DNA from 3 places in the Peribacillus asahii genome. Region 1 is predicted to be linked to each of the others. Evidence: riboswitches for the same ligand, from Rfam matches in the RefSeq annotation. Region 1 holds a riboswitch; each other region holds the start of a gene.
What was found. Region 1 has a riboswitch for lysine ahead of BAOM_RS18635 (aspartate kinase). Riboswitches for the same ligand answer to the same signal wherever they lie in the genome.
Positions count from the first base shown of each region.

Region 1 (10,689 bases):
CTTGATTCAAAAACATTTTCAAATCCTTTCAGAAGACCCGAACTTAGCCATCGTGACTCAATTAGAATTAAGGCAATCTAATAAAGAATTGCGTCATAGGATTAATGATGTGTTAAAAGGATATTTAAGCCTTGTGGATCGAATCGTTATCGAGGGAAAAGAAACGGGAGAATTCAGGTCTACCCTTAATGTCAAGCTCATGAAAAATATGATTTTTGGCACAATGGATGAAGTAGCAACAACTTGGGTGATGAATGACCAAAAATATTCACTAACAGATCTTGTCCCAGAAGTTCATCGATTATTAACAAATGGTTGTAGTTCTAGTAATTAACGATGTTTAGATAAGAGTGACGATATCGTCGCTCTCAACTAAACTCGATAATGAAGCTCATTTTCCGAATGGAAAAGAAGAGTGAATACATATCAAGTGCTTATTGATGACTTGAGAATTCAGCAACCAAGATGGAGGAGAAGAAATGGAGTACTTAAAGCTTGCAGTTGAGGACCATGTTGCTTTTATTACGATTAATAGAGCACCTGCAAATGCACTTTCTACAGGAATGATTAAGGAGATATCCGAAGCCTTAGATGAAATCAGTCAGAATGAAGAAGTGAGAGTTATCTTGCTCCACGGTGAAGGAAGATTCTTTTCAGCAGGAGCAGATATTAAGGAAATTACTGAAATTGAAAATGGTTCCGCATTCTCTGCCTTAGCTGAGAATGGACAAGCAGTATTAGAAAAAATCGAAAAATTCCCAAAGCCGGTCATTGCTGCTATTCACGGAGCTGCATTAGGCGGTGGTCTTGAATTAGCGATGTCTTGTCATATTCGCTTAGTAACAGAACAAGCAAAGCTTGGTTTACCAGAACTGCAATTAGGTTTAATCCCAGGTTTTGCAGGTACACAACGACTTCCACGTTATGTAGGTACAGCCAAAGCTGCGGAAATGTTATTTACAAGTGAACCGATTACAGGAGTTGAAGCTGTCCAATATGGTCTAGCGAACCGAGCTTACTCCGATGAAGAATTACTTCCAAAAGCGAAAGAACTAGCTTTTAAAGTAGCGAAGAAAAGCCCTCTTGCTCTAAAAGCTATTATTGAACAATTAAACTATTTAAAGCATGACTCTTATTACAAAGGTGTGGCAAATGAAGTAGCACAATTTGGAACAATTTTCGAGTCAAACGATGCAAAAGAAGGAATTAGTGCATTCATTGAAAAAAGAGAACCGCTTTTTACGGGTAAATAAGTAAAAAAACGTAAAAAAATATATTTTTTTCTAAAATATTAAAGGAATTTGTTGGATTTTGAAGAATACTTACTATATATGGATTTTGACTTTTCAGAATCTTAGGAATTTAAAACACTCAGGAGGGATTATCGTGAACATTTATGTATTACTGAAAAGAACATTTGATACAGAAGAAAAAATTACGCTTTCTAACGGCAAAATCAATGAAGAGGGCGCTGAATTTATTATTAACCCTTATGATGAGTATGCTGTGGAAGAAGCGATTCAAGTACGAGACGCTCAAGGCGGCGAAGTAACGGTTGTTTCTGTCGGCAACGAAGAAGCTGAAAAACAACTGCGTACGGCTTTAGCAATGGGTGCCGATAAAGCAGTGTTAATTAATATTGAAGATGACGTAGAAAATGTAGATCAATTTACAACAGCGAAAGTATTGGCTCAATACTTAAAAGATCAAGAAGTAGATCTTATTATAGCAGGAAATGTAGCGATTGATGGCGGTTCTGGTCAAGTGGGACCACGTGTTGCAGAACTTCTTAATATTCCTTATGTAACAACGATTACAGATTTAAATATTGCAGGTACAACAGTAAGTGTTACGCGTGATGTAGAAGGGGATTCAGAAACAATTGAAACGACTCTTCCATTGTTAGTAACAGCACAACAAGGTCTAAATGAGCCACGTTATCCTTCTTTACCAGGAATCATGAAAGCGAAGAAAAAGCCGCTTGAAGAATTAGAATTAGATGATTTAGATTTAGAAGAAGATGATGTGGAAGCGAAAACAAAAACAATCGAAATCTTTTTACCACCTACAAAAGAAGCAGGAAAAGTACTAAGTGGTGACATTTCTGCACAAGTTGGTGAACTTGTTCAATTATTACGCAGTGAAGCAAAAGTCATCTAATTATTAGAGATTTTGAAATAAACAGACGAGTGAATAGATAAAAAAGAGCGCAGGAGGTTTTTATAATGGCTAGCAAGTTTCTTGTATTAGGAGAAGTTCGAGACGGTTCACTAAGAAATGTATCATTTGAAGCAATTGGTGCCGCAAAAGTTGCTGCAGACGGCGGAGAAGTAGTTGGTGTGTTAATTGGAGAAAGCGTTCAAGCTTTAGGAGTGGAGTTAATTCAGTATGGTGCAGACCGAGTGGTCGTTGTAGAAGATGCTAAACTAGCTCAATATACTTCTGATGGTTTCTCACAGGCTTTGCTTGCTGTGATTGAAGCAGAAAATCCAGATGGTTTAATTATTGGACATACTTCATTAGGAAAAGATTTAGCACCAAAAATAGCTGGAAAATTAGAAGCAGGCTTAATCTCAGATGTTACAGCTCTTGAAGTAGCAGGCGGAAACACTGTGTTTACTCGCCCGATTTATTCTGGTAAAGCATTTGAGAAGAAAATTGTCACAGGCGGTTTAGTTTTTGCAACGATTCGTCCAAATAACATTGAACCATTACAAAAAGATGAGTCTCGTTCAGGGGATGTTGTTACACTGTCTGCGAATATTACAGACTTACGTACAATTATTAAAGATGTTGTTCGAAAAGCAAGTGAAGGTGTAGATCTTTCAGAAGCAAAAGTTATCATTTCTGGTGGTCGTGGTGTGAAAAGTGCAGAAGGCTTTGAACCATTAAAAGAACTTGCAGAAGTTCTTGGTGCAGCAGTTGGGGCTTCTCGTGGTGCTTGTGATGCAGATTATTGTGATTACTCTTTACAAATTGGACAAACTGGAAAAGTTGTTACACCGGATTTATATATCGCATGTGGGATTTCCGGAGCTATCCAACATTTAGCAGGAATGTCTAACTCAAAAGTAATCGTTGCTATTAATAAAGATCCAGAAGCAAACATCTTCAATGTTGCTGACTACGGTATTGTTGGTGACCTATTTGAAGTCGTTCCACTTTTAACAGAAGAATTTAAGAAGTTAAAAGTAAACGCTTAAATTATAGAAATACAAAAGGTATTCATCGGCTCGTCTGATGAATATCTTTTTGTGTACATATACATAGATAGTTTTGGGGAAATTAGCGATGAAGCAAATTAATAGCACGAACGTAATCATCAATGGTATACTGTTTTTGATTATTTGAGTAAATATGAGGAGGATTTTATAAATGGCTATTGTAAATGCAACTGATCAAACTTTTGCAACTGAAACAAACGAAGGTGTTGTTCTAGTTGATTTTTGGGCTCCGTGGTGCGGACCTTGTAAAATGATTGCTCCTGTTCTTGAAGAGCTTGATAGTGAAATCGCTGGTAAAGCGAAAATCGTTAAAGTGGATGTTGATGAAAACCAAGAAACAGCTGGTAAATTTGGTGTTATGAGTATTCCAACATTAATCGTTCTTAAAGACGGTGAGGCTGTCGATAAAGTAGTTGGTTTCCAACCAAAAGAAGCTTTAGCTGAACTTCTTGCTAAACACGCTTAATGATTGCAAAGAAATCTTCGAGTCTGAGACTTGGAGATTTTTTTTTGCTTTAAGAAAGTTTAATCGTTTTTAAGGATTAAACTATTAAGAAAAGACACTAACTTTCGCTATTACAGGTGATAAGTTTTGTTTTTAGTCTCTCACAATGTAGATGTTATTTTTTAAGATAGGAGTATTTCCTGTATAGTAATAACAAGAAGAAATAATAAGGCGGGGGAGTTCATGAATCAGCAAATCAAGAATAAATTAGCCCTTCTTCCAGATCAACCTGGCTGTTATTTAATGAAGGACCGTCAAGGGACAGTTATTTATGTCGGGAAAGCAAAAGTTCTTAAAAATCGTGTGCGTTCTTATTTTACAGGCTCACATGATGGGAAAACGTTACGACTTGTAAATGAAATTGAAGACTTTGAATACATTGTCACATCCTCCAACATTGAAGCTCTTATTTTAGAGTTGAACTTAATCAAACAATACGATCCAAAATATAATATTATGTTGAAGGATGATAAAACGTATCCATTTATTAAGCTTACAGCAGAGAAGCATCCTCGCCTTCTTATTACAAGGAAAGTGAAAAAAGACAAAGGGAAATATTTTGGTCCGTATCCCAATGTGACTGCTGCTACTGAAACGAAAAAACTGCTTGATCGAATCTATCCGCTTCGTAAATGCGATACGCTGCCGAATCGGGTATGCCTTTATTATCATTTAGGTCAGTGTCTTGCTCCTTGTGTGAAGGAGGTAGAGCAAGCACAATATACGCAAATTGTAGATGAAATCAATCGTTTCTTAAATGGCGGACATGTCGAAATAAAGAAGGCGTTAACAGAGAGCATGCATGCCGCTGCTGAAGAATTAGATTTTGAGCGAGCAAAGGAGTTACGTGACCAAATTGCTCATATTGATGTTACGATGGAAAAGCAAAAGATGATGACGAATGATTTTACAGATCGCGATATTTTTGGGTTTGCCTATGATAAGGGTTGGATGTGTGTGCAGGTGTTTTTTGTACGTCAGGGGAAATTAATTGAACGTGATGTTTCGCTTTTTCCAGCTTATAATGAACCAGAGGAAGAACTGCTTACCTTTTTAGGCCGTTTTTATGAAATGGATCATCACTTAAAGCCGAAGGAAATTTTGATTCCAGAGACAGTTGAGGCAGACCTAGCGGAACGTCTTCTCAATGTGAAAATTATTCAACCAAAACGTGGTCAGAAAAAGGACATGCTTGATTTAGCGAATAAAAATGCTAAATTAGCACTACACGAAAAATTCTCTCTTCTTGAACGAGATGAGGAACGATCCATAAAGGCTGTCGAGAATTTAGGAAAGCAGTTAGGAATTTATACACCTCATCGTATTGAAGCGTTTGATAACTCCAATATTCAAGGAACAAATCCTGTATCTGCACTAGTTGTATTTATAGATGGGAAGCCAGTAAAAAAAGAATACCGCAAATATAAAATTAAAACGGTGCAAGGGCCGGATGATTATGAATCGATGCGGGAAGTTGTACGCAGAAGATATTCACGTGTGTTAAAAGAAGGGCTGCCACTACCGGATTTAATCATTATTGACGGGGGAAAAGGACATGTTGAAGCGGTTAGGGATATTTTGGAGAATGAATTAGGCCTCGATATACCGTTAGCTGGTCTAGTAAAGGATGAGAAGCATCGTACATCTGAATTGATGATAGGGAATCCGCTTGAAATTATTCCACTTGACCGACAGAGTCAGGAGTTTTATTTATTGCAGCGAATTCAAGATGAAGTGCATCGATTTGCGATAACCTTCCATAGGCAACTTCGTGGGAAAAATGCGATTCATTCACAGCTTGACGATATTTCAGGAGTTGGTGAGAAGAGGCGTAAGCAATTGCTTAAATCATTCGGTTCGCTAAAAAAAATAAAAGAAGCCTCTATTGAAGAGCTTGTTCAAGCAGGTATGCCCGAAAAAGTAGCAGAGGCCATCTTCCAAAAATTTCAGAAATGAACTTGATTCACTTTCTCCTCTATGCTATACTCAAGAAGAATTTTGAACATGACAATTAAAGAGTGCTGATAGAGGTGCGAGATTCAAGAGTAGAAACCTAGAGAAGTATGAGCTTCTGTGAAAGGTTTTGAAAGGGGAAATCGCCGAAGGAAAACAAAACTCATACTTTGTTTTTCTGGTTTGACATTGAATAAATGGCAGACTGTCAGGAAGAATTTCCTGGAGAGCTATCTCACTGTATTTGCCGTATTTATAGTATTTTTCGCGGACAAAGCAATGAGATATATCTCGTTGCTTTTTTTGTGCTTGTACATATCAAATTCAGTTTAGTGTAAACAACAGAGAGGATGAATGAATATGCCAATTATTGTACAGAAGTTTGGCGGTACATCCGTCGGAAATGTCACAAAAATTAAAAATGTGGCAAGACGGGTCATGGAAGAAGTAGAGAGAGGGAACGATGTCGTTGTCGTCGTGTCAGCGATGGGCAAAACAACGGATGAATTGGTAACAATGGCAAAGGAAATTACAGATAATCCAAGTAAGCGTGAAATGGATATGCTGCTGTCAACAGGTGAGCAGGTTACGATTTCTTTACTAACAATGGCCTTACTTGAGCAAGGTCAGCAAACGATTTCATTTACAGGGTGGCAAGCAGGAATCCAAACGGAAGCAGTCCATGGCAATGCACGCATTTTACAAATTGATACAAAACGTATGGAAGCGGAATTACAAGCAGGGAAAGTGGTTGTCGTTGCTGGATTCCAAGGGGTAGATGAGGAAGGGAACATTACGACATTAGGGCGCGGAGGTTCAGATACAACAGCTGTTGCACTAGCTGCAGCACTGAAAGCGCAACGCTGTGACATTTATACGGACGTAACCGGCGTATTTACGACGGACCCACGCTATATTAAAGAGGCGAGAAAGCTCTTATCGATTTCATATGATGAAATGTTAGAACTTGCAAATTTAGGAGCTGGCGTACTTCACCCACGTGCGGTAGAGTTTGCCAAAAATTACCACATTCCACTAGAAGTACGTTCTAGTATGGAGAAAGAATCAGGGACGATTATTGAGGAGGAAGCAACAATGGAAGAAAATTTAATTGTAAGAGGTATTGCTTTTGAAGATAAAATTACACGTGTGACGGTGTTTGGTTTACCGCGTACACTTAGCACTTTATCAACCATTTTTACAACGCTTGCAAAGCATCATATTAACGTAGATATCATTATTCAAACAATGACATCTGAAGAGACAACAAATCTTTCGTTTTCAATTAAAAGTGAGGCTCTTCAAGAAGCTCTTCAAGTATTGGAAAGTAATAAACCGAACCTTGAGTTTGAAAGAATCGAAACAGAAGATGGCTTAGCGAAAGTATCAATCGTTGGTTCAGGTATGGTCTCAAACCCTGGAGTCGCAGCTGAAATGTTTGAAGTGATGGCGAACACGGGAATCCAGGTGAAAATGGTTAGTACATCAGAAATTAAAGTGTCAACCGTTATCAATGAAAAGGAAATGGTTAAAGCGGTAGAAGCTCTGCATGTTGCCTTCAACTTAGGTGCCCATTCAAAAACGTTAGCTTAATTAAAGAGGTGTAAAACAGACTTACTTTATCGTAAGTCTGTTTTACAGCACGATTAAAGTGGATCTTTTGGATCCCATTGAACCGTGAAAATGACTCTTTTTGCGCGTTTTTTAATTTCAGCAACTGCTTCACTGCTGCATTTTTTTTGAAGGGCGCTCTGCTCAGCGAGGAATCCAGTTTCTAGTTGGAAATGGCAGTCCGAATAGAGCTCTAGGCGGCGATTGATAATTTCTCCGGTTAAGGTGAGTTCCATTTCATTTTTTGTTTCTTTTTCGATGATTAAATCACCCCAGCCAGCACTTTGAAAAAATGCAACCACTTCACCCATACTACTCAAAGGGAACTTTCTAGCTAACTGTTTCCCAGTCCAATAAAGGATTTGGTAGGAGTCTTGTCCGAGGATATTATCTAAGACAATTTCTCGAATGAGTTCATAGCCAAAAGTAGGAATTTGAAGTTCGTTTATTACAGAGTCTTCTAAAGTTTCTGCGAGATTTTTTTTCATTGTGAATCGCCTCTTTCTGTAAATCTATTATAAACAATTTTCATTTTGATGCTGTACTATTTTTTAAAATATTTTCGGAAATTATTGGAAAATATTAACATACTATTTCATGATATAGATACCTATAATAATAATTTTTGTAAAAATTTAGATAATTTAGAATTTACCTTGGTAGATTATCATGAATTTCTATCGTGAAAAAAAGAAATCTTGTATCCGTTTTCTTGACGCACATACAAGTGAGGAGTAAAATAGTGGTGTCACATAATTGTAAAAAAGTATAGGGAAAATTCTATGCTTGCATTTGTGCGAGGATAAAAGGTAGCCACCAATTTATCTGAGCATGATTTTTCACAAATTAAGGGGGGGCACTTAGTGGCAAAAAATCGTGAGTTTGGAAATCGTAGGCTTCATTCACTTCTTGGGGTAATTCCAATCGGGTTATTCCTCATCTTCCATCTATCAGTGAACTTTATGGCAACAAAAGGAGAGGAAACTTTCAATACTGCGGCTCATGCAATTGAATATGTGCCAATGTTGATAGTGGTAGAATGGGTTGTCATCTATCTACCATTAATTTTTCATGCTGTTTATGGAATCTATATTGCTTTTACAGCTAAAAACAATTTAGGAAGATTCGGGTTCTTCCGTAACTGGATGTTCATGTTACAACGTGTAACTGGAATTATCACTTTAATTTTCCTTGTTTGGCACATTTGGGCAACTCGAATTCAAAAGGCTTTAGGAGCAGAAGTTAACTTTGACATGATGGCTGAAATCTTCTCTAGTCCATTTATGATTGCATTCTACATTGTGGGGGTTATCTCAGCGATTTTCCACTTTGCTAATGGATTATGGTCATTTGCAGTTAGTTGGGGATTAACAATTACACCTAAATCACAAAAAATCATGACTTATGTTACATTAGTAGTATTTGTTGCACTTTCTTACATTGGTGTTAGCGCAATTTTCGCTTTTGTATGATAAGCGAATGAATTAAGAGCAAGAGGATTATAAGGATAATGGAAATAAGGGAGTGACAAGATTGGGTAAAGGTAAAATAGCTATCGTCGGTGGCGGACTAGCAGGTTTAATGGCTGCGATTAAAGCGGCAGAGATGGGGAAACAGGTTGAGTTATTCTCACTAGTTCCTGTAAAACGCTCTCACTCTGTATGTGCCCAAGGCGGTATTAATGGAGCAGTTAATACAAAAGGTGAAGGGGATTCTCCATGGATCCACTTTGATGATACAGTATACGGTGGGGACTTTTTAGCGAACCAACCACCAGTAAAAGCGATGTGTGAAGCAGCACCAGGAATTATCAATATGTTTGACCGTATGGGCGTTATGTTTAACCGTACACCAGAAGGTTTACTTGACTTCCGTCGTTTTGGTGGAACACAACATAGCCGTACAGCATTTGCTGGCGCAACAACTGGTCAACAATTACTTTATGCGATGGACGAGCAAGTACGTCGTTATGAAGTAGAAGGTCTTGTAACGAAATATGAAGGTTGGGAGTTCCTTGGAGCTGTAATCGATGAACAACAAACAGCACGCGGAGTTGTTGCTCAAAACTTAGCTTCTATGGAAATCAAAGCATTCCCTGCTGACGCTGTTATTATGGCGAGCGGTGGACCAGGAATTATCTTTGGTAAATCTACAAACTCCATGATCAACACAGGTTCAGCAGCATCTATCGTATATCAACAAGGTGTTAACTATGCGAACGGTGAGTTCATTCAAATTCACCCAACAGCGATTCCTGGTGATGACAAACTTCGCCTAATGAGTGAATCTGCTCGTGGTGAAGGTGGACGAGTATGGACATATAAAGACGGAAAACCTTGGTACTTCTTAGAAGAAAGATACCCAGCATACGGAAACTTAGTACCTCGTGATATCGCGACTCGTGAAATCTTCGACGTATGTGTAAACGATAAGCTAGGTATCAATGGGGAAAACATGGTTTACCTTGATCTTTCACATAAAGATCCTAAAGAACTTGATATTAAACTTGGTGGTATCATTGAAATTTACGAGAAATTCATGGGTGAAGATCCACGTAAACTTCCAATGAAAATTTTCCCTGCGGTTCACTATTCAATGGGTGGATTATGGGTAGATTATGACCAAATGACAAATATCAAAGGTCTATTTGCTGCTGGTGAGTGTGATTACTCTCAACACGGTGCGAACCGTCTAGGAGCTAACTCTCTTCTATCCGCTATCTATGGTGGATCTGTAGCTGGACCAAATGCAGCTAAATATGTCGAAGGTTTAGAGAAAACAACGGACGCACTTCCTTCTTCATTGTTTGACGGCTATGTAAAACAAGAGCAAGAGAAATGGAATAACGTCATGTCATTAGACGGTGCAGAAAATGCTTATGTTCTTCATAAAGAGCTTGGAGAATGGATGACGAATAACATGACGGTTGTTCGTTACAATGATAAATTGAAAGAAACAGATAACAAAATTCTTGAGTTGATGGAACGCTATAAAAACATCAACATTAACGATACTGCTAAATGGAGCAACCAAGGTGCTGCATTTACTAGACAATTACAAAACATGTTGCAATTAGCTCGTGTTATGACAATTGGTGCCTTAAACCGTAACGAAAGCCGTGGAGCGCACTACAAACCAGAGTTCCCAGAGCGTGATGATGAGAACTTCATGAAAACAACAATGGCTACGTTCAAAGGTCTAGATCAAGCGCCAGCATTCCATTATGAAGATATCGATGTGTCGCTAGTTCCACCTCGTAAACGCGACTACACAACTACACATTAAGAAGGGAGAGAACACCAAATGTCTGAAACTAAAACTGTACGTTTTATCATCACTCGTCAAGATACACCAGATTCAGCTCCTTATGATGAGGAATTTGAATTACCGTATCGT
Region 1 is NZ_CP026095.1:3,780,010-3,790,698, reverse strand. It holds gene BAOM_RS18665 (fatty acid metabolism transcriptional regulator FadR) at 1-334, shown strand, start outside; gene BAOM_RS18660 (enoyl-CoA hydratase) at 480-1,253, shown strand; gene BAOM_RS18655 (electron transfer flavoprotein subunit beta/FixA family protein) at 1,387-2,160, shown strand; gene BAOM_RS18650 (electron transfer flavoprotein subunit alpha/FixB family protein) at 2,226-3,203, shown strand; gene trxA (thioredoxin) at 3,376-3,690, shown strand; gene uvrC (excinuclease ABC subunit UvrC) at 3,913-5,685, shown strand; lysine riboswitch at 5,747-5,923, shown strand; gene BAOM_RS18635 (aspartate kinase) at 6,043-7,275, shown strand; gene BAOM_RS18630 (YslB family protein) at 7,329-7,781, opposite strand; gene BAOM_RS18625 (succinate dehydrogenase cytochrome b558 subunit) at 8,157-8,765, shown strand; gene sdhA (succinate dehydrogenase flavoprotein subunit) at 8,827-10,578, shown strand; gene sdhB (succinate dehydrogenase iron-sulfur subunit) at 10,597-10,689, shown strand, end outside.

Region 2 (10,689 bases), 2.2 Mb from region 1:
CATCATGTAGCGAGCTGGCGTTATCCTTCAACAGCGGCAAATCGTATATTCGATCTAGATTATTTAACGGAATTAGCGCAAACAGCCGAGCGTGGAAAATTCGATATGATTTTCTTTGCGGATACATTTGGTCAAACACCTTCAGAAAGGCTAGCCACTGAGGTCTTAAAACTGGATCCACTTATTATTCTTTCAGCACTTGCAGCAGTGACAAAAAATATTGGTTTAACGGCAACGTTAACAACAACTTATAATGAACCGTTTCAAGTAGCACGTAAATTTAGTGCCATTGATCATCTGTCAAAAGGGCGGGCAGCTTGGAATGTAGTGACATCTTCCAATGAAAGAGAGTCATTATTATTCGGTAAAGCAAAGCATCTAGAGCATGCACAGCGTTATGAAAGAGCTGAGGAATTTGTAGATGTTGTCAAGAAGTTATGGTTTTCCGTTGAAGAAGAGGCACTTGTCATCGATAAGGAGAAAGGGAAGTTCTTAGACTTAGAGAAGGTTCATCCAGTCAATTATGAGGGCGAATGGTTCAAAGTGCAAGGAACGTTGGATTCGCCAGCGACACCGCAAGGCCATCCAGTAATTGTGCAGGCAGGCTCTTCAGAAGCAGGGAAGGAACTTGCGGCAAAAACGGCTGAGGTTATTTTCACAGCCTGGCAGACACTTGAAGAGGCACAAGCTTTCTATCGTGATGTGAAGGGACGCCTTGCAAAATATGGTCGCAAACCTGAAGATTTAAAAATTATGCCGGGTGTTTTCATTACAGTAGCGAAAACAGAGGAAGAAGCGATTGCTAAACGAAAAGAATTAAATAGCTACATTTCACCTGAGATAGGTCTTGAATACTTATCAAATTTCTTTGGTGTAGATTTAACAGGATACGATGCAGAGGCACCACTTCCTGAAAGTGTAGAGTTTAACGATAAGACGAATCCACAAATCCGTTATACGATTATTCGCACTCTTGCGGAACGTAAAAATTTAAAAACATTACGCGAAGTATACGAGCATATTGCGGGGGGACGCGGTCATCGAGAAATTGTTGGTACACCGGCACAAATTGCTGATCAATTAGAGGAATGGTTCTTAAATGAAGGTGCGGATGGCTTTAATGTGATGTCACCAACTTTCCCGGATGGTCTTCATGATATTGTGGAACTGGTCATTCCAGAATTACAGAGACGCGGTTTATTCCGTACAGAATATGAAAGCAATACACTGCGTGGGAATTTAGGACTTTCAGTACCTGTAAGTCCGTCTAAAAAGCAGATACAAAGAGCTGGAAAATAGAGCAGAATTTAGCGCTGAAAAAATAGGCGACTTATTGAATTGAAGTGGGGAGAGCAATTATGAAAAAATTAGCTTCATTTATTTTAGCAACCGGTGTAATCGGCAGTATTTTAACAGGCTGTTCAGATAATAAGACAGCTGCTGATTCTAAAGAAGATACAGTACTGCAATATCAAGGGTCGCCAGGTATCGTGGGCTTTCCTGAACTAGCAGAGGATTTAGGCTATTTAGGAGATTTAAAGTTGGATTATATAGGTGATAGCACTGGTGGACCGGAAAGCATTCAATTAACGTCGACAAAACAAATAGATTTTGGGGCCGCATTTAATGGAGCTATTATTAAATCTTATTCAAAAAATGTAAAATTAAAGTCCGTCGTTGGTTCTTATGGCAGTGATGAAAATACGTATATGGGTGCTTATGTACTTGAGGGGAGTCCGATTAAATCGGGGAAAGATTTAATTGGTAAAAAAGTGGGCGTGAATATTTTAGGGGCTCATGCGGAGTTTGTTATCAAAGATTATTTACGTCAAAGCGGCTTAACTGAAAAAGAAATTGAACAAGTGACACTAGTAACCATTCCGATGTCGAATGCAGAACAAGCGCTGCGAAATAAACAACTAGATGCGGCTGTATTTGGTGGTACTGCAAGTATTGCAAGAGATCGAGCTCTAGAAGCGGGAGGAATTGTAGAATTATTTAAAGACATTGATGTGTTTGGCTCGGAGTTTACGGCAGGTGATTATTTCTTTACAGAGCAGTATATCAAGGATAACCCAAATACTGTACAGCAATTTACGGAAGGGGTTGCCAAGGCTATTGAATGGGCACAAACAACACCTAGGGAAGAAGTCATTGCACGCTTTGAGAAAATTATCAATGAGCGCGGGCGAAAAGAAACGACTGATAACCTTAAATATTGGAAGAGTACAGGAATTGCGGAAACAGGCGGTGTCATTACACCATCCGAGTATGATGTTTGGATTGATTGGCTTGTCAGAAATGGTGAACTAAAAGAAGGTCAAGTGAAGGCGGAAGATTTATATACAAACGAATATAACCCGTTTGCTAAATAATTTTTTTGTAAAATTCCGATTAAATGAATATGACAAATAGGAGTTGTTGTTATGACGAAAAAACAAATGAAATTAGGGGCGTTTTTCAATTTGCCTGGACATCATGTTGCGAGCTGGCGTCACCCTTCTTCAGGAGCGGATCGAACATTGGATTTAGATTATTTAATTGAATTAGCCCAAACGGCTGAGCGCGGTAAATTCGATATGGTGTTTTTTGCGGATGTATTTGGTCAATCTATTTTAGAAAATTCATCATCGGGATTGAAGCTCGATCCAGTCATTATTATTTCAGCGCTTGCAGCAGTTACGAAAAATATTGGATTAACCGCTACATTGACAACTACATACAACGAACCGTTCCATGTAGCGCGTAAATTTGGTGCTATTGATCATCTATCAAAAGGCCGGGCGGCTTGGAATGTAGTCACTTCAGCAAACGACAGTGAATCACTCCTTTTTGGTAAAGAAAAACATTTACAGCACGCGCTCCGCTATGAACGTGCAGAGGAATTTGTGGATGTTGTCAAGAAGCTATGGTTTTCGATTGAAGACGAGACACTTGTTATCGACAAGGAACAAGGTCGGTTTTTAGATATAGACAAGGTGCACCCGGTTAATCATGAGGGGGAATGGTTTAAGGTACAAGGGACGCTGGATTCGCCATCGACACCGCAAGGCCATCCGGTCATTGTGCAGGCTGGATCGTCCGAAGTTGGAAAAGAGCTTGCGGCAAAAACGGCGGAAGTTATTTTTACAGCATGGCAAACACTTGAAGAGGCTCAGACTTTCTATCGTGATGTAAAAGGGCGCCTAGCTAAATATGGCCGTAAGCCTGAGGATTTAAAAATTATGCCTGGTGTATTTATTACAGTGGCTAAAACGGAGGAAGAGGCACTTGCCAAACAGCGACAGCTGAATAGCCGTATTTTACCAGAAGTAGGTCTAGCCTATTTATCGAATTTCACCAATATTGATTTATCAGGATATGATGTGGATGCTCCGCTGCCGGAGTTTAGCACAATTGAAGATGAAACGAATCCGCGCATTCGCTACAATATCATTCGTGACATTGCAAAACGGGAAAATTTACAAACAATCCGTGAAATTTATGAGCGTATTGCGGGGGCACGCGGTCACCGGGAAATCGTTGGAACACCTGAACAGATTGCAGATCAATTAGAGGAGTGGTTCTTAAATGAAGGCGCAGATGGCTTTAACATTATGCCACCAACTTTCCCGGATGGCTTGAACGATATTGTTGAACTCGTAATCCCGGAACTACAGCGTCGAGGTTTATTCCGCACTGAATATGAGAGCGATACATTACGTGGAAATTTAGGACTTTCAGTACCTGTACATCCATCTAAAAAAACGGCACAAATAACAGGTAAGTAAAGGAGAGAATGCAAATGACTAAAGCAGTGATTATTAATGGAGGCAATACAAAGAAATCTCGTTTAACAGCTATTCAACAAAAGGTGGAAAGATTTTTTGAGCAAGAGGAAATCAACTTCCATTCGCTTTATGTACATGAGCTGCCAGCAACGGATTTAATTACAGCAAACTTTGCAAGCGAGGACATTCAGCGTGCTAATCAGCAAGTAGCAGAAGCAGACATTGTTGTCATTTTAACGCCTATTTATAAAGCTTCTTTTACAGGTATTTTAAAGACATATTTAGATTTATTGCCGCAAAAAGCATTAGAGGGAAAAATCGTTGTACCTTTGGCAGTAGGTGGCTCGTTTGGTCATCTTTTAGCCATTGAATATGCATTAAAGCCAGTATTATCGGTACTAGGTGCAACTGAAATTTTAAATCCGGTCTATGTTATTGATCAGCAAATTGAACGTTTAGCAACAGGCGGTTTCCGTATTGAGGCTGAAGCGGAGCAGCGATTAACCGCAGAATTACAAAAGCTGCTTAATGTAAAGATTAGTAGATTAGTTTAAGTAAAGTACTTTATACGATAAGGTTAAAAGGTTTATTTTAGAAAATTGTACTTAGAATAATAAAACCTTTTTAAATAAAAGTTCTTTAAGATATTCAAGTTACAAGAAAGTTATAGAGTTTTAGTTAAGGACGTTGATGAATTTAAACCGACGTCCTTTTTTGATACGTTTAGCATGGGTACAAGTAATAAATGCTTTTTGTTTCTAAAGAAGTTCGATAATTGTATAAAAAACTTGGGTTTACGATTTTTTATAGATATTTGTCTAATCAAATTTAATGACAGTTACATAGTGTGTGAGTAATAATTTGGGAAAGATGTGAAACGTTTGGATAATAATAGAAAAAATAAAATAGAGCAAGAAGTTAAAGTACACTGTTCTAAATGTGGCGGGAGGAAATGTAATTGCGTTAAAGTTAAGAAGAAACAAAAAGTCATAGAAGATAATAAAAAATTAATAGTTGAACAAGAAGTTGAGGTAAATATATTTAAAGGAGAAACGGGTTCAACAGGAGCAACATGAGCAATGGGTGCAACAACAACGTTTGGTTCGTTATATAGGTCTGATACTGTAAGAACCTTTGTACAAGGCGTTCCGATAGAGTTTGATTTTCCTAGACCCATTTCAAATACGAATCTAAATTCAGGAACCAATAGGATTATGATTTTAGTCAATGGTGTACATGAAATAACTGCAACTCTTACTTTTTTAAATACTGGAAGTGCGACAAGGTGAAAAAGTAACCAGTATAAAAATGACGTGTACCATTTTACACGTCATTTTTTACTTTCATTTAATAAATAAAGTAAGATACGAGTGCTAATCTCCCAGACAGTAATGTGATATGGGAGGTCAGTCCCTTTTTGGATTTCGCATAGATGATTCAAAACTTTCATTTATTAAAAAACTTTTTTAAGAAATCGTTTCTTCTTTTACATTCAGTACTTGCAGTGCTTGTTTTAAGGCACTTGTTTCTTCATCGTTTAGAGGAATGATTGGTAAGCGAACGCCGCCAACATTGGTCCCTTTTAGATTTAATGCTGCTTTTACCGGTGATGGATTTGGTGCAGCAAATAGTGCTTTTATAATTGGGAGAAGTTTGCGGTGAGCTAGAGCAGCTTCTTGAAGCTTCCCATTTTTGAAATTTTCAATCATTGCTTGCATTTCATTGCCTATAATGTGAGAAGCAACTGAGATTACTCCCGTGCCGCCAATCGATAATACCGGCAAAGTTAAACCATCATCACCGCTGTACAATGAAAAATCTTCCGGTGTTTGGCTAATAATTGCAGTCATCGCATCTAAGTTGCCGCTTGCATCTTTAATGGAAACAATATTTGGAATCTGTGCAAGGCGAACGACAGTTTCAACAGAAATATTGACAACGCTGCGTCCTGGTATATTATACAGCATAACCGGTAATGACGTTGACTCAGCAATTGCTTTAAAGTGTTGATATAATCCCTCTTGAGAAGGTTTATTGTAGTATGGAGCAACAAGCATAATTCCATCGACCCCTGCTTGTTCTGCAAGCTTCGTTAAATCGATAGAGGCTTTAGTGTTATAAGAGCCAGTACCAGCAATAACAGGAATTCTTCCATTCACAACTTCAACGACAAATTTGAATAATTCGACTTTTTCTTCCGTCGTTAATGTAGGGGATTCTCCAGTTGTACCCGCAACTACTAAACCGTCTGTACCATTGTCAATTAAATAATTGATTAAGTTTTTTGCAGCATTAAAATCAATCTCACCATTGTGATCAAATGGGGTTACCATTGCAGTTAAAATTTGTCCGAAATTCATTACTTCTCCACGTCCTTTAATGATTTTTATATAGAGGGAGAAGGGCGATTAACGATAAACGCGAAAAAGCAACAACGGGGCTTCGCTGCTGCAGTAGAAACAATATGTAACAAAAATTATTTCTGTGCGTAAGATAGCCCTCCATATAGTTTCCTATATGACAGTTCTGTATTTATTCAATAACAGAACCAGCTTCAAGAAATATGAGATTCTTTCCACTTCGGCAAATTCCCCTTTTCGCAATCGTCATTGGATCTCATCATCCTCCCAGTGCGTACTTATGGTCTTTGCTCCTCTATCCTTACTTCAAAAGAATATTGAAATAAGTGAATATTTAATTATGTTAGATGATACCAGTTTTTTTACTTGATTGCAATGAAAAGTTAGTGTTTGTCCCTTTTACTTTTTGAAGAATCTATGTCAACTAGTTTGAGAATATGACTATTGGTGTAATTATGATTACAGAATTTTGTGGAAAAACAACCAAATAATGGTACTATTATATGGTAACAATGAACTAGTGTTCAAATATAAAAGATAGGAGTGATTACATGATGTATAGTACCCTTGAGAAGCATGTAGGCAGCCGATTAATACGTCCAAATGATGCGCGTTATGATGAAGTAAGAAGGGTTTGGAATGCTGTAATTGATAGAAAACCAGCCGCAATAGTAGTTTGTGAGTCAGAAAATGATGTGATTGCAGCTGTACAGTTTGCGAAGGAAAATGAATTATCTATTTCGATTCGCGGTGGAGGACACCATGTAGCCGGCCTTGCTGTTTGTGATGATGGGGTAATGATCGACTTATCACACATGAGAAAAGTAACAGTAGATGAAAAGAGACAAGTGGCTGTTGTAGAAGGTGGAGCTACTCTTGGAGATATAGATCTTGAAACTCAAAAGTATGGACTGGCAGTTCCTACTGGGACGGTTTCCGAAACAGGTGTTGCCGGGTTAGCTCTAAATGGCGGTATTGGTTATTTAAGAGGGAAGTATGGGTTAACTTGTGACAATCTTGTTGGTGCAAGAGTCGTAACAGCGGACGGTGTTGTGCTTGAGGTTAATGAAAAGAATCATCAAGATTTATTTTGGGCAATTCGCGGAGGCGGCGGAAATTTTGGGGTCGTCACTAGATTTGAGTTTGCCTTGCATGCCGTAGGTCCAGAAGTGTTGGCTTTGGATGTGATGTACGATTTTAAGGATGCAAAAGACATCTTAAACAAAGCTCAACAATTTTTGGCTCAAGCTCCTGATGAAGCAGTTTCTCTTAATATAACAGCTGCTGTTCTGCCGCCTGCCCCGTTTTTACCTGAATTTTTACATCATAAAAAGGTAATCATGCTTTTAGGAATCTATGCAGGTGATGCGAAAGAAGGCCAAACAGTTATTCAACCGCTTCGCGAGTTAGCAGAACCAATTGTTGATCAAACAGGAGTAGTGCCATTTGTAGCGTTCCAAAAGAAGCTAGACCCAATGGTGCCAAAAACCGTACCTGTTTATGGAAGCTCTCTTTTCTTTGATGAATTGGATGATACAGTCATTGAGCAGCTCCTCTATAAAATAGACAATGCGCCGGCTCCAAGCATCCTTGTTCAGCTATGGGCACTTGGCGGAAAAATGAATCGAGTACCTGTTCATGCAACTCCATTTGCCATCCGAAATGCAAAGTTTGTCCTGTTGGTTGATGTAATGGCTATGGCTGGAGACGATGCTGTATGTAAACAATGGATAGATTCCGTATATGGAGGACTGCTCCCATTTTCCTACAAAAATGCCTCATATCTTAATGGAGTCGGTGTAAGCGACGATGTAACGACTAATGCATTTCAAGAAAACTACGAGCGCTTAGTAGAGGTAAAGAAAACGTACGATCCAAGTAATAGATTCCGTCATAACCATAACATTAATCCACAAGGATAATCTATTGGCTGTTAAGTATGTTCAAGCTTGGGGAACCACAGATTCAGAAACAGTTGTTATTAGTATCCTGACCGAGCAGAAGAAATCATTGAAACTGGTTTAGAAAAGGTTGCAGGAAACTTCTAAATGAATATTGTGTAGCAAACCAGCATAGTCATTTGTGCTGGTTTTATTTTGTGGTTAAAGGTTTCTTCAATGTGAAAACATTAAACGGACCAAAAAATCGATATCATAGAGTGCATCTAAAGATAAAGAACCAGTTAAAGTGATGCCCGATGCGATAGCGATTAATACCAGATTATATTCTATTCCACCCTTATCTGAAAACAAACCATTTTTTCTGTGTACAGTTATAATGGCGACAATCATTGGGATAATAATTAATACAGCAGCCAACGGCATAAATAATCCTTTGAACATACTTAATGTTGTTAATGCCAACATGCTTATCTTATTTTTAATAAAAGGAGGAGTCAATCATGGTTAATGATAAGGAACTTGATATACAAACGAAAATGGAGACTCTTTTTACAACTACTTGTGGCACATGGGAAAATTGTACAGATTCAAACATTCAGTCGTTCTTAGAACAATGCCAGGAAAATAATATTGACCCGCAATATTGTATGAGTTGGGTAGAACAGCATAAATCAGAAATACCTGACTGGCAAGATGTTTCCAAAGTATCGCTTGACTGGGTGAATCAACATACTTCAACTGGCTCGCCCGTTTCATTTAATGAATAGAATCCTCATTAATCAGTGGAGAGACTACTTGGCTCTCCACTTTAATCATGAAGTCTGTGAAAGGGACGACAGTAAATATTGAATGTCATGCTGCCGAATTTGGAGTTGGTGTTTTGCTTCTTTTTATTTAATAGAAAAATAGTTTAGAAAATTGGCTAGGCGGGGATTCTTGGATGTTCAGGATTTCAGCTTTTTTTCGTTTTTAGTGCTTTTAGGTATTTTCGATTAATTTCACGATTAGCGTGTCCTATATTAACGGCTGCTTTTACAAAATCTATATTAAAATTAGTGAAAAAGTATAGACGAAGTGTATACAACTGCAGTTAGTTGCTTCATTGACAAATGACTAAGTGTTAGTAAAAGTGTTAATTTCCATTATGAAAAGAAAAGTGTATGGGAACAGTTTTTCAAACGAAAACATTCCACTTTTTGTAAAAATGATATATAGTCTTATAATAGTTTAAATGGATAAATGTAAAGTAAGGGAATAGTAAGATTGCTCAAGAAGTCGTAAAGTGTCTAAAACTGGGGCTTGAGATGGAGGTGACTGATTATTAATACAGCACGTGGGCGAAAGAGCCGGAGTTTATTGGTAATCTAGAAGTAAAGTGCTATAACAAGCTAGTCTACTAAAGGGATGGATGATCGAGATGAAGAAGGATGTTTGAAAAATTAAATAGTATTCTAGGGAGATTTTTACCCATTATGATACCTTTAGTAGTTTAGAAGAAGCTATTGAAGTAAATAATGATGTGGAATTTGGTCTATCCAGTGCGATTTTCACTGCTGACGTTAACCGAGCCTTCCAAGCTATGAGAGATTTGGATACAGGAATTGTCTATGTGAATGCAGGAACATCAGGGGCTGAGATTCATCTTCCATTTGGCGGAACGAAAGGGACTGGTAATGGTCATCGAGATTCTGGTGAAGCATCCTTAGATGTATACACTGAATGGAAATCTATTTATGTCGATTACAGCGGTAAACTACAAAGAGCTCAAATTGATAATTATTAAACATCAGTATTAAAAGAATAGTTTATTTTAATATACCTGTATTGAGGGGCACATCATCTCAATACAGGTATATTTGTTGTATTGTTAAGTTCAAGTAATCTATTCTCACACGCATAGGATCCAAAAATCACAGCGTGTTCAAATGCATATCTTTATTTGCCATCCACGATTTCTTTTAGAATCTCATAAGACCGTTTTTGTTTGTTACCATCATAAATATATGATACAGCCATAATTTCATCGACGTTATACTTCTCTTGAAAACTCGTCAACTGTTTTCGAATCGAATCTTTATTTCCTAACAGAGTCACACTGGACATTGATGCAGCCATTGCTTTTTCAGGCTGACTCCAAATGTGATCCATATTTTCAACAGGAGGTTGTAACGGTGTTTGAGATCCGCGAACAACATTTAGGAAAAACTGCTGCATGGTGGTTGATTCGAATGTAGCTTCTTCGTCGCTTTCAGCGGCAATCACATTCAAGCAGACCATCATATATGGAGAGTCTAAGTATGGAGATGGCTGGAATCGGTCGCGATAAATAGAAATAGCTTCCTCCATATATCTTGGTGCGAAGTGAGAAGCGAATACATAGGGCAAGCCTAATTTAGCTGCTAGAACGGCAGAATCCGTCGAAGAACCGAGGATATAGATTGGGATATTTGTTCCAACACCTGGATAAGCTTTTACATAACTTTGAAGCTCTTCAGGTCCGAAATACGTAAGTAATGCCTGAACATCGTTCGGAAATGTATAGACAGAATCCTTTTGAGCTCGTCTTAGTGCATTTGCGGTCATCATATCCGTGCCCGGAGCTCGGCCAAGACCTAAGTCCAATCGATTAGGATAGATGGTTGCCATCGTTCCGAATTG
Region 2 is NZ_CP026095.1:1,185,737-1,196,425, forward strand. It holds gene BAOM_RS05910 (LLM class flavin-dependent oxidoreductase) at 1-1,299, shown strand, start outside; gene BAOM_RS05915 (ABC transporter substrate-binding protein) at 1,359-2,375, shown strand; gene BAOM_RS05920 (LLM class flavin-dependent oxidoreductase) at 2,427-3,770, shown strand; gene ssuE (NADPH-dependent FMN reductase) at 3,785-4,324, shown strand; gene BAOM_RS05930 (hypothetical protein) at 4,652-4,846, shown strand; gene BAOM_RS05935 (hypothetical protein) at 4,850-5,059, shown strand; gene dapA (4-hydroxy-tetrahydrodipicolinate synthase) at 5,237-6,130, opposite strand; lysine riboswitch at 6,257-6,436, opposite strand; gene BAOM_RS05945 (FAD-binding oxidoreductase) at 6,682-8,052, shown strand; gene BAOM_RS05950 (hypothetical protein) at 8,245-8,448, opposite strand; gene BAOM_RS05955 (hypothetical protein) at 8,532-8,798, shown strand; partial or broken gene BAOM_RS05960 (aldehyde dehydrogenase family protein) at 9,515-9,814, shown strand; gene BAOM_RS05965 (LLM class flavin-dependent oxidoreductase) at 9,967-10,689, opposite strand, start outside.
Region 2: linked by a shared signal. The riboswitch ahead of dapA (4-hydroxy-tetrahydrodipicolinate synthase) and the one ahead of BAOM_RS18635 (aspartate kinase) in region 1 are both predicted to bind lysine.

Region 3 (10,689 bases), 470 kb from region 1:
GTATGATATTAGTGATTATCGCTCGGTTATGAGCGAATTTGGAACAATGGCTGATTTTGAACGGTTGTTAAAGGCGCTTCATGAGCGTGGAATGAAGTTGGTGATGGATCTCGTTGTCAATCATACGTCAGATGAGCATGAGTGGTTTGTTGAATCAAGGTCGTCTAAAGACAATCCGAGGCGAGAGTATTATATATGGCGCCAAGGCAGGAATGGACAACCTCCTACGAACTGGGAATCTGTATTTAAAGGGTCTGTCTGGGAATATGATGCCAATACAGATGAATATTATTTACATTTATTTAGTAAAAAGCAGCCGGATTTGAATTGGGAAAACGAAGCGGTACGAAAAGAAATTTATGAAATGATGAAGTGGTGGCTGGATAAGGGAGTCGATGGATTCCGAATGGATGTTATTAACTTGATTTCCAAGGACCCTGCTTTTCCAGATGGATATGTGTATCCAGGAAAACAGTATGGAGACGGTAGTCCTTATATTATGAATCGCCCTTGGTCTCATGAGTTTTTGCAAGAAATGAATCGGGAAGTATTGGCGCATTACGATATTATGACAGTTGGTGAGGCACCTGGAGTTAATCCAGATCAAGCGAAATTGTATACAGGGCAAAAGCGGAATGAATTACAAATGGTATTTCAATTTGAACATGTCGATTTAGGAGGAGGACCAGAAGGGAAATGGAGCAATGGTCCGTGGAAGCTGACTGATTTGAAACATATTTTAACGAAATGGCAAAAGGGGTTAGAGGAGGATGGCTGGAACAGTTTGTATTGGAATAATCATGATCAGCCACGAGCCGTTTCTCGATTTGGTGATGATGGCATGTATCGAGAAGTTAGTGCCAAAATGTTAGCTACTTGTCTTCATATGATGCAGGGCACTCCCTATATTTATCAAGGGGAGGAACTTGGGATGACCAATGTGGCCTTTCATCAGTTAGATGAATATCGAGATATTGAAACAATCAATGCTTATCACGAGCTCGTATACAGCCGAGGATGGTCACATGATCAGATGATGGCTGCTATTCATGCTCGCGGGCGTGATAATGCGAGAACACCGATGCAGTGGAATCACTCTAAGCATGCAGGTTTTACCTCGGGTACTCCATGGATTGCAGTAAATCCTAATTATTTACAAGTTAATGCCGAAGAATCTATTAATAATCCAGCCTCCATTTTTTATTATTATCGAACATTAATTGGATTGCGAAAGAAATATAGCATTATTGTCTATGGTCGTTATGATTTGCTTTTTCCAGAAGACGAACGTATTTTTGCGTATACGAGAACGTTAGGAGAACAAAAGCTGCTTGTACTTTGTAATTTCACAGCTAATGCGGCTGACTTTTTCTTACCGAAAGAATTTATTCACAAATCAGCTAAGCTATTAATTAGTAATTATAATCAGAGGAATGAGGATGAAATAAACGAGGCTCCACTACGCCCTTATGAATGCCGTGTGTATTATCTATAGTAGAACCTATAAAGAAAGAACCCGATATACAATATCAGGTTCTTTCTTTAATATTATTCAGCTTTAAAGTCGCATTCCTCAAGAGGAATTAATTTTGTTTTATGTTTAATTTTATACCCAATCCATACAATGAAGAATAGGACTAAGCCAATGTACGAGACAAGCATAGAATTCCAGTCAATTCCGTCCGTTGAGAACGCTTGATATCCTTGTCCAATAATGATGATGATACAAAGAACCAATGCTAATATTGGGCCGAACGGGAATCCTTTTGCACGATATGGTAAATCATCTAAACTATGTCCTTGAGCAATGTAAGCCTTACGGAATCGATAATGAGCAATAGCAATTCCGACCCATGTTACAAAACCAGCCATACCCGAAGCATTTAATAGCCAAATATAAACGACGCCATCTCCAAATAAAGAAGCGGAGAAAGCAAGTGTACCGACTAATGCTGTGACAATAAGGGCATTCACAGGAACGCCGCGTTTGTCTAATTTACCAAGGAATTTAGGTGCCTTTCCATCGCGGGCTAAATCCCAAAGCATACGCGTAGATGCGTACATACCAGAGTTTCCAGCGGACAATACAGATGTTAGAATGACTGCATTCATAACAGAAGCAGCGAAAGCAAGACCGGCTCTTTCAAATACAAGTGTAAATGGACTAACCGCAACGTCATCACTTAACAGACGGGCATCTGTAAATGGAATAATCATACCAATAACTAGAATGGCTAAAATATAGAATAAAATAATGCGCCAGAATACGGATTTAATAGCTTTAGGAATATTTTTCTCAGGGGCTTCACTTTCTCCTGCTGTTACGCCAAGCAGTTCAGTTCCTTGGAAAGAGAATCCGGCAACCATGAATACACCAAGGATTGCGAAAAATCCACCGTTAAATGGACCACCATCTGCCACGAAGTTAGAGAACCCGATTGGATCGTTTCCTCCCATAATGCCAAAAATAATAAGGATTCCGGTAACAATAAAGATTACAACCGTTACAACTTTAATCATGGCAAACCAAAATTCCGCTTCCCCAAAGCCTTTAACGGATAAGTAGTTGAATAAAAACATAATCACTAGTGCCAATCCGCTCCATAGAAGAGACGGGCTGTCCGGGAACCAGAACTTCATAATAAGAACAACGGCCGCTAGTTCTGCAGCAATTGTAATGGCCCAGTTATACCAGTAATTCCAGCCAATGGCAAAGCCAAAGGATGGATCAACGAACTTAGATGCGTATACGCGGAATGAACCTGCAACTGGCATGAAGGCGGCCATTTCGGCTAGACTTGTCATTAAGTAGTACACCATAAGCCCAATAGCTGCATATGCAACAAGTGCTCCGCCAGGTCCAGCTTGATGAATAGCTCCTCCACTAGCTAGGAATAAACCAGTCCCAATTGTTCCACCTAAAGAAATCATCATTAAATGACGAGCTTTTAGATTCCGTTTTAATTGGGAAGGGGGTGTTGATAAGTTTGAATTTTTCATACATGTAACACTCCTTTTAAATTAGAAGGAAAGGACATTAGAAAAACACGAATTATCGCTCCTAATGGCGAAAGTCGATGTCTTTTTTATATTTAAGAGAAGTTAAACTTTCTTAAAGTATAAAAAAAACAGCCATCGAAAGATCGACGGCTGTTTTCTATAAACCCGTGTAATCCTTCCGAAGATAGCTCCCCACGTTGTTTCAGCAACGTGACAGTAATGTGCCTATTCGGTCACACCACCAGCAAGATGACCCCAAGAAAATCGTCTTGCTTCGGCAACTTATCCTTTTAAACGAAGTCATTGATATTCTTGTATCTCACTCGTTCTACTTTTATAAGCCGCAGCCTCTACCCCATCGGTTAATGAGGAAATATGCATTTTTTTATTATAGTAGAATTATAATCTAGTGATTTAAATAGTGCAATGATAACTTATTGGAAATGGCTTATAGTTACGATTTCAGTTTTCTGAATATTCAATATAAATAGCTGTTTTGTGAATATTTTCAACTGATTTCTCAAAGCATTCTATTATTATTCTGGAATATAAATCATTTAGGTAATTCAATAAAAAAGTAAAAAAGGGTTGCACTTTTGCATATAAATTATGTATATTATAAAATAAGTTTACCTAAGGAAACTTTTTAGTGCTTGACCATCAAAAGTGGTTCAATCTGTATTTTTTTATTCTTATTTTTGCATTAAGGAAACATTTATAACTACACGAAAAAGGGGGATGTTTATGAAATTCATATGGAAGTCAATGGCGAGTGTTATGTTTGTTTTTCTTTTATTAGTCGGGTGTTCAACGGAGACGGATAATCAAACGGAGGGCAAGCTTGTAGTAGTGGCGACAACGGGAATGATTGGAGATTTAGCTCAAAATATTGGCGGAGAGCATGTCGAGGTGACAAGTTTGATGGGGTCAGGAGTCGATCCGCATTTATACAAAGCAACTCAAGGAGATGTCAAGACACTTGATGGGGCAGATATGATTCTATATAACGGTCTTCATCTTGAAGGGAAAATGGAAGAGATTTTTGAGCAAATGGGCGAGCAAAAAACGACGATTGCGGTTTCTAAAGATATTGCTAAGGAAGAACTGCATGAAGTAAAGGCTGGGCAATATGATCCGCATATTTGGTTTGATGTTACGCTGTGGATGCAAGCTGCCGATACGGTCAATGAAGCATTAATAAAGGAAGATCCAGCCAATAAAGAAAGTTACCAAAAAAATTATGAAGCATATATTGAGAAATTAAAAGAACTACATGAATATGTTCAATCTGAAATCAATACGATTCCAGAATCACAACGTGTACTTGTTACAGCGCATGATGCATTTGGCTATTTCGGTGCAGCGTATGGATTAGAAGTGAAAGGGCTGCAAGGAATGAATACCGTATCCGAATACGGTTCTAAAGATGTCACAGATTTACGTGATTACTTAGTAGAAAAACAAATTAAAGCGATCTTCGTAGAAACGAGTGTTCCTAAAAAAGCAATCGAAGCCGTTATTCAAGGGGCTGAAAAGCAAGGGCATACTGTGAAAATTGGAGGAGAATTATTCTCAGATGCAATGGGAGAAAAAGGAACAGAAAAAGGAACGTATCTTGGAATGGTGCGTCACAATACCGATACGATTGTAAATGCGTTGAAATAAGGAGGGGTTTGGATGCCTAATGTATTAAAGGTAGAAGATTTTACAATTGCTTATCATAAAAAGCCAGTTATTGAATCTGTTTCTTTTGAAGTACCAGAAGGTAAGTTAATTGGGATTATCGGGCCAAATGGGGCAGGGAAATCCACTTTAATTAAAGGAATTTTAGAACTTGTTCCGCGCATTTCCGGGAAAGTAACGATTCAGGGAAAATCATATAGAGCGATGCGAAAAAACGTAGGCTATGTGCCGCAGCGTGAATCTGTTGATTGGGATTTTCCGACGAATGCTTTAGATGTTGTGATGATGGGGCGTTACGGCCACTTAGGATGGCTAAAGCGCCCTGGCAAGGCGGAAAAGCAAAAGGCGTTAGAGTGCTTAGACAAAGTAGGGATGGTTGATTATGCAAATCGACAAATTAGTCAGCTATCAGGCGGGCAACAGCAACGAATTTTTTTAGCAAGAGCTTTGGCGCAGGAAGCCGATTTATATTTTATGGATGAACCATTTGTTGGTGTGGATGCAGCAACAGAGAAAGCGATTATTCAATTGCTTATGGAGCTAAAGCAGAGTGGCAAAACGGTGCTTGTCGTTCATCATGATCTTTCAACAGTAAAAGAGTATTTTGACTGGACGATTCTACTGAATAAACAGCTTATTCAAATAGGACCGACAGAAGAGGTGTTTACTCCGGAGCATTTACAAAAAACGTACGGCGGTAAACTTGCGATTTTATCTGATTCACAATCAGGATTGTTAATAAATTGAGGTGGAATCAATGAGTATATTAGAGGTCCTTCGTGACCCGAACACACAGTGGATTTTACTTGGAACGCTTTTGCTCGGTTTAAGTAGTGGTGTTATTGGAAGCTTTGCTTATCTTAGAAAACAGTCTTTACTTGGAGATACACTTGCTCATGCAGCGCTTCCGGGTATTTGTATCGCTTTTATTTTAACCGGGGTTAAATCGATTTCTTTCTTTCTTTTTGGAGCAGCTATTGCTGGGATGATTGCGGTATTCTTCATTAGTGTATTAACAAAATATAGTCGAATTAAGCAAGATTCGGCGCTTGGGATTGTATTATCTTCTTTCTTTGGATTAGGTATTGTTTTATTAACACAAATTCAACAAAGTTCTTACGGAAATCAGAGTGGATTGGATAAATTTTTGTTTGGACAGACGGCCTCTATGGTCATGACCGATGTGTATGTGATGATGGGGGTGTCGCTTGTTTTAATCTTAGTTTGTACGCTGTTTTTTAAAGAATTTAAACTTTTATCTTTTGATCCAGGTTTTGCAAAGGGAATCGGTTTACCTGTCTTGTTATTGGATTATATCATTATGCTATTAATTGTTGGAGCGGTTGTGACTGGAATTCAAGCGGTTGGCGTTGTATTGATGGCAGCTTTACTCATCACACCAGCTGTTTCAGCTAGGTATTGGACAGAGCGATTACATGTAATGGTGATATTATCTGGTGTGTTTGGTATGGTAAGTGGAATAAGTGGTACGCTGCTCAGCGCAACTGTGAACAATTTACCCACCGGTCCACTGATTGTTCTTTCGGCAACGGGGTGGTTTGTACTTTCCTTATTATTTGCTCCGAATCGCGGCGTGGTAGCGAAGCTTTGGCGAAGGGGAGATACGAAACGGAAATATGAATTAATGCGTAAACTGCAAAAACAAGGAGTGCATCGCTATGAATGATTTTTGGATTATCCTTGTTGGAGCACTTGTTGCTTGTTCTTGTAGTGTTGTCGGTTGTTTTTTAGTGGTCAGAAAAATCGCGATGGTGGGGGATGCGATTAGTCATTCCGTATTGCCTGGAATTGTGTTAGCGTTTCTGTGGAGTGGATCAAGAGAATCTATTTTCATGTTAATGGGAGCTGCGCTACTTGGGCTATTAACTGTTTTTTTGATTCAACTATTTCAAAACTCAGGTGTTCAGGGGGATGCAGCGATTGGTGTTGTATTCACATCGCTTTTTGCTATCGGTGTTTTATTAGTTAGTTTGTATACGCAGCAAATTGATTTTGACTTAGAACATGTTTTGTATGGGGAGATTGCGTATACGCCGTGGCATATGATGACGATTGCAGGTCAGGATATGGGCCCGAGGGCCATATGGATGGTTGGAAGCAGTTTCCTCATTAATATAGTTCTCATCTTTGTATTCTTTAAGCAGTTTAAAATTTGTTCATTCGATGCAGCGCTGGCAGCAGCAATGGGAATTCCCGTGATGTTTTTTCATTACTTATTAATGAGCCTTGTTTCCGTAACAACGGTCGCAGCTTTTGATAGTGTCGGTGCGATTCTTGTCGTGGGTATGCTTATTATTCCGGCTGCCACAGCGTATTTATTAACAGATCAATTACATCGAATGATTATAATCAGCATGGTTGTGGGCATTTTAAGCTCGGTAGTCGGCTATTACGTAGCGACTGCTTTAGATGCTTCGATTTCTGGATGTATGGTATGTGCTGCGGCGCTATTTTTTACTTTAGCGTTTCTATTCTCACCGAGCCATGGGCTGATTAGCCGGGTTTGGCGTCGTAAAGTTTCATTTAAGAGCATCTAAATGATGTACGGGTATTCACTTAGGTCATTTTTAGCTCACAGTTTTGAAGTTTAGCGTAAGCTGATTAGTTCTTTCTGGACATAAGCTGCTTCTGTTTAAGGGGCGAGGCATTATGTTTTTTAAGAAGAATTAAGGAGCTTGCGCTTTTCTTAATGTCTAGCTCGCTGTGAAAAAGATGAAAGCCCTTGAAAGGCAAAGGGCTCCTTCCGGGTCTTTCCCTATTTTCTTCACGAGCTGGTCGAGCCGATTCCGCTTTTCTTATAACTTCTCCTTCGATATAGTTGTGATTTTGACTGTATAAAGTATAATGAGTAAGTGTGTTATTTTACTTTATATCTACAGTAAGATCCTTGCTAGGGGAGAGTTAGTATGCAGGAACAAAATAATTTTTCGTCGCGTATAGATTTTGGGTTAGTTACCATTTTATTGTTACTGTGTATTACAAGCTGTGTAGCCATTTATAGTGCACAATCAACAGGACAATATTCAAGTAACTTTTTACTGAAACAAATTATTTCTTATATGGTTGGAGTCGGGATTGTTTTGGGAGTCATTACATTAGACTCTGATCAATTAAAGAAAATATCTTGGTATGCATACGGCTTTGGGCTGTTTGTACTCCTAATGCTCATCATTATGCCAGAAAGCATTGTCCCTCGAATTAATGGAGCAAGAAGTTGGTTTAAATTCCCAGGGTTTGGTACGATTCAGCCTTCGGAGTTTATGAAGGTATTCCTCATTTTGGCGCTTGCAAATGTCATTCACACACATCATTTGAAAAATTCGTTGAAAACAATTGAAACGGATTTATGGCTGCTCGGTAAATTAATTTTAGTTACTATGGCGCCGTTACTCCTCATTATGCAACAGCCGGATTTAGGAACCTCTCTTGTACTATGTGCTATTTTGGCAGGGATGATTTTTATTTCAGGAATATCGTGGAAAATATTGCTGCCGATTGTTTCAACAGCGGTTTTGCTTATTTCTACCATTTTTTATTTTATTTTATGGCAGCCTGATTTAATTAAGAAATATTTAGGTGTTAAAGAGTATCAGTTTGGACGTATCTATTCTTGGTTGGATCCGTATAACTATTCAAGTGCTGAAGGGTTTCATTTAATTAAATCGTTACTTGCAATTGGTTCAGGTCAAACATTTGGAAAAGGACTTGGCTCACGCGAGGTATATTTACCTGAAAGTCAAACCGATTTTATTTTCAGCGTTATTGGTGAAGAATATGGTTTTATCGGTTCTAGTATTGTGATTAGCTTATTTTTCCTATTGGTGTATCATATTACGAAAACAGGGATGGAAACGAAAAATAATTTCTACACGTATATTTGTGTCGGTGTAATTAGTATGCTGACGTTCCACGTGTTCCAAAATATTGGGATGACAATCGGAGTTATGCCGATTACAGGGATTCCGCTGCCTTTTATTAGCTATGGAGGTAGTTCGTTGATGGGAAATATGATGGCGATGGGCTTAATCTTCAGTATTCGTTATCATCATAAGAAATATATGTTCTAAAAAAGTCGACTTTTGTCGACTTTTTTAATTTAGGTTCTATTAAATAATATTGTTGGTAAAACGGTAGGAGCCAAAACTCAACATCTTCTTATAACAAACCTTTAGTTTAGATAAAGACTTGTAATGAGTCTTGAAACTACATGATTCACGCTATCCTATTTTTTAAATTGGTTATTTTGACTGTTTACTTTATTTTTTCCATGACGATTTTCTCCGCCAGGTCCAGCATCGCCTTTGACGCTGGCTGCACTAACAGCAGCTTTCGATGGTTGATGTTTCTGCTTCATAATTGTTGTCACCTCCAGTAATCACTCCTTTTATGTTTTCTAATTGGTGTGAAAATAATCAAAAAATAACTTGAAAAATTTACTGTTTAATCATTGAAAATTTTACATAAATATCCTATTATTAAAAGTAACAAAAGATTTTCACTTTTTTTTGCTTTTTTTTGCTTGAAAAATGAATGAGTATTCATTCAATACACTGCGTAAGGGGGATATGAGCTTGGTGCGACAAATACGAAAGGCTGCTGTTTTAGGATCAGGAGTTATGGGATCAGGGATTGCGGCACATCTCGCTAACATCGGCATTCCGACTTTATTATTAGACATGGTTCCTCGGGAACTCACAGAGGATGAGAAGAAAAAAGGGCTAACGCTTGAGGATAAATCCGTTCGAAATCGTATCAGTCAAACGGCGCTTTCAAAGCTATTAAAGCAAAAGCCAGCACCGTTAACATCCAAAAAAAATCTAGCATTCATTGAAGCAGGAAATTTTGAGGATGATTTAGAACGGTTAAAAGATGTTGATTGGGTCATTGAGGTCGTTGTAGAGAATTTGGCAGTGAAAAAGAGCATATTTGAAAAAGTGGATCAGTTTCGGAAACCGGGCAGTATCGTTTCTTCAAATACATCGGGAATTTCTATTGAAGCGATGGCAGAGGAACGTTCAGAAGATTTCCAAAAGCATTTCCTTGGCACGCATTTTTTTAACCCTCCGCGTTATTTGAAGTTATTGGAAATTATACCAACGAAAGCAACCGATTCCACGGTATTTGCTTTTATGAGGGAATTTGGTGAAAATGTGCTTGGTAAAGGTGTTGTTGAAGCAAGGGATACACCGAACTTTATTGCAAATCGTATTGGCACATATGGCTTACTCGTGACTGTTCGTGAAATGCTAAAAGGCGGTTACAGCGTAGGAGAAGTGGATTCTATCACAGGTCCGCTTATCGGCCGACCGAAGAGTGCGACATTCCGCACGCTTGATGTCGTTGGGCTGGATACATTTGCACATGTTGCCAAAAATGTTTATGACCAAGTAAAGGGCGATGAGCAAGAAGTCTTTCGTACACCGGATTTTATGCAGAAAATGCTTGAAAAAGGCTGGATAGGCAGCAAATCAGGGCAAGGATTTTTTCTGAAAAAAGGTAAGGAAATTTTGGAGCTAAATCCTGAAACACTACAGTATGAAGAAAGAAAAAAATTACAAGCACCATCCATTGAGATAGCAAAGCAAACAAAAGGGTTTGCTAATAAAATGAAAGCGCTTGTATACAGCGAAGATCGTGCAGGTCAACTGCTATGGAATATAGTCATGCCAACGCTTGTTTATTCTGCTCAACTACTTGGTGAAATTGCTGAAACAATTGTAGATTTAGATCAGGCGATGAAATGGGGATTTGGCTGGTCAGCTGGGCCGTTTGAAATATGGGATGCGATTGGGATAGCGCAGTCTGTAGCTCGTTTAGAACAAGAAGGAATCGCTGTACCGCAATGGCTAAAAGATTTTGTAGCTGCCGGACATGAAACTTTTTATAAAGAAGAGAACGGTATTGTTTCTTATTACGACAACGGTAGCTATAAACAAGTTATTGAAAATCCAAGGGTCATTCATTTACAGACTATTAAAAAGCAAA
Region 3 is NZ_CP026095.1:4,248,857-4,259,545, reverse strand. It holds gene BAOM_RS21030 (glycoside hydrolase family 13 protein) at 1-1,495, shown strand, start outside; gene BAOM_RS21025 (amino acid permease) at 1,549-3,000, opposite strand; lysine riboswitch at 3,178-3,361, opposite strand; gene BAOM_RS21020 (metal ABC transporter solute-binding protein, Zn/Mn family) at 3,745-4,665, shown strand; gene BAOM_RS21015 (metal ABC transporter ATP-binding protein) at 4,678-5,430, shown strand; gene BAOM_RS21010 (metal ABC transporter permease) at 5,441-6,370, shown strand; gene BAOM_RS21005 (metal ABC transporter permease) at 6,363-7,241, shown strand; gene rodA (rod shape-determining protein RodA) at 7,611-8,771, shown strand; gene BAOM_RS20995 (YuzL family protein) at 8,927-9,061, opposite strand; gene BAOM_RS20990 (3-hydroxyacyl-CoA dehydrogenase/enoyl-CoA hydratase family protein) at 9,276-10,689, shown strand, end outside.
Region 3: linked by a shared signal. The riboswitch ahead of BAOM_RS21025 (amino acid permease) and the one ahead of BAOM_RS18635 (aspartate kinase) in region 1 are both predicted to bind lysine.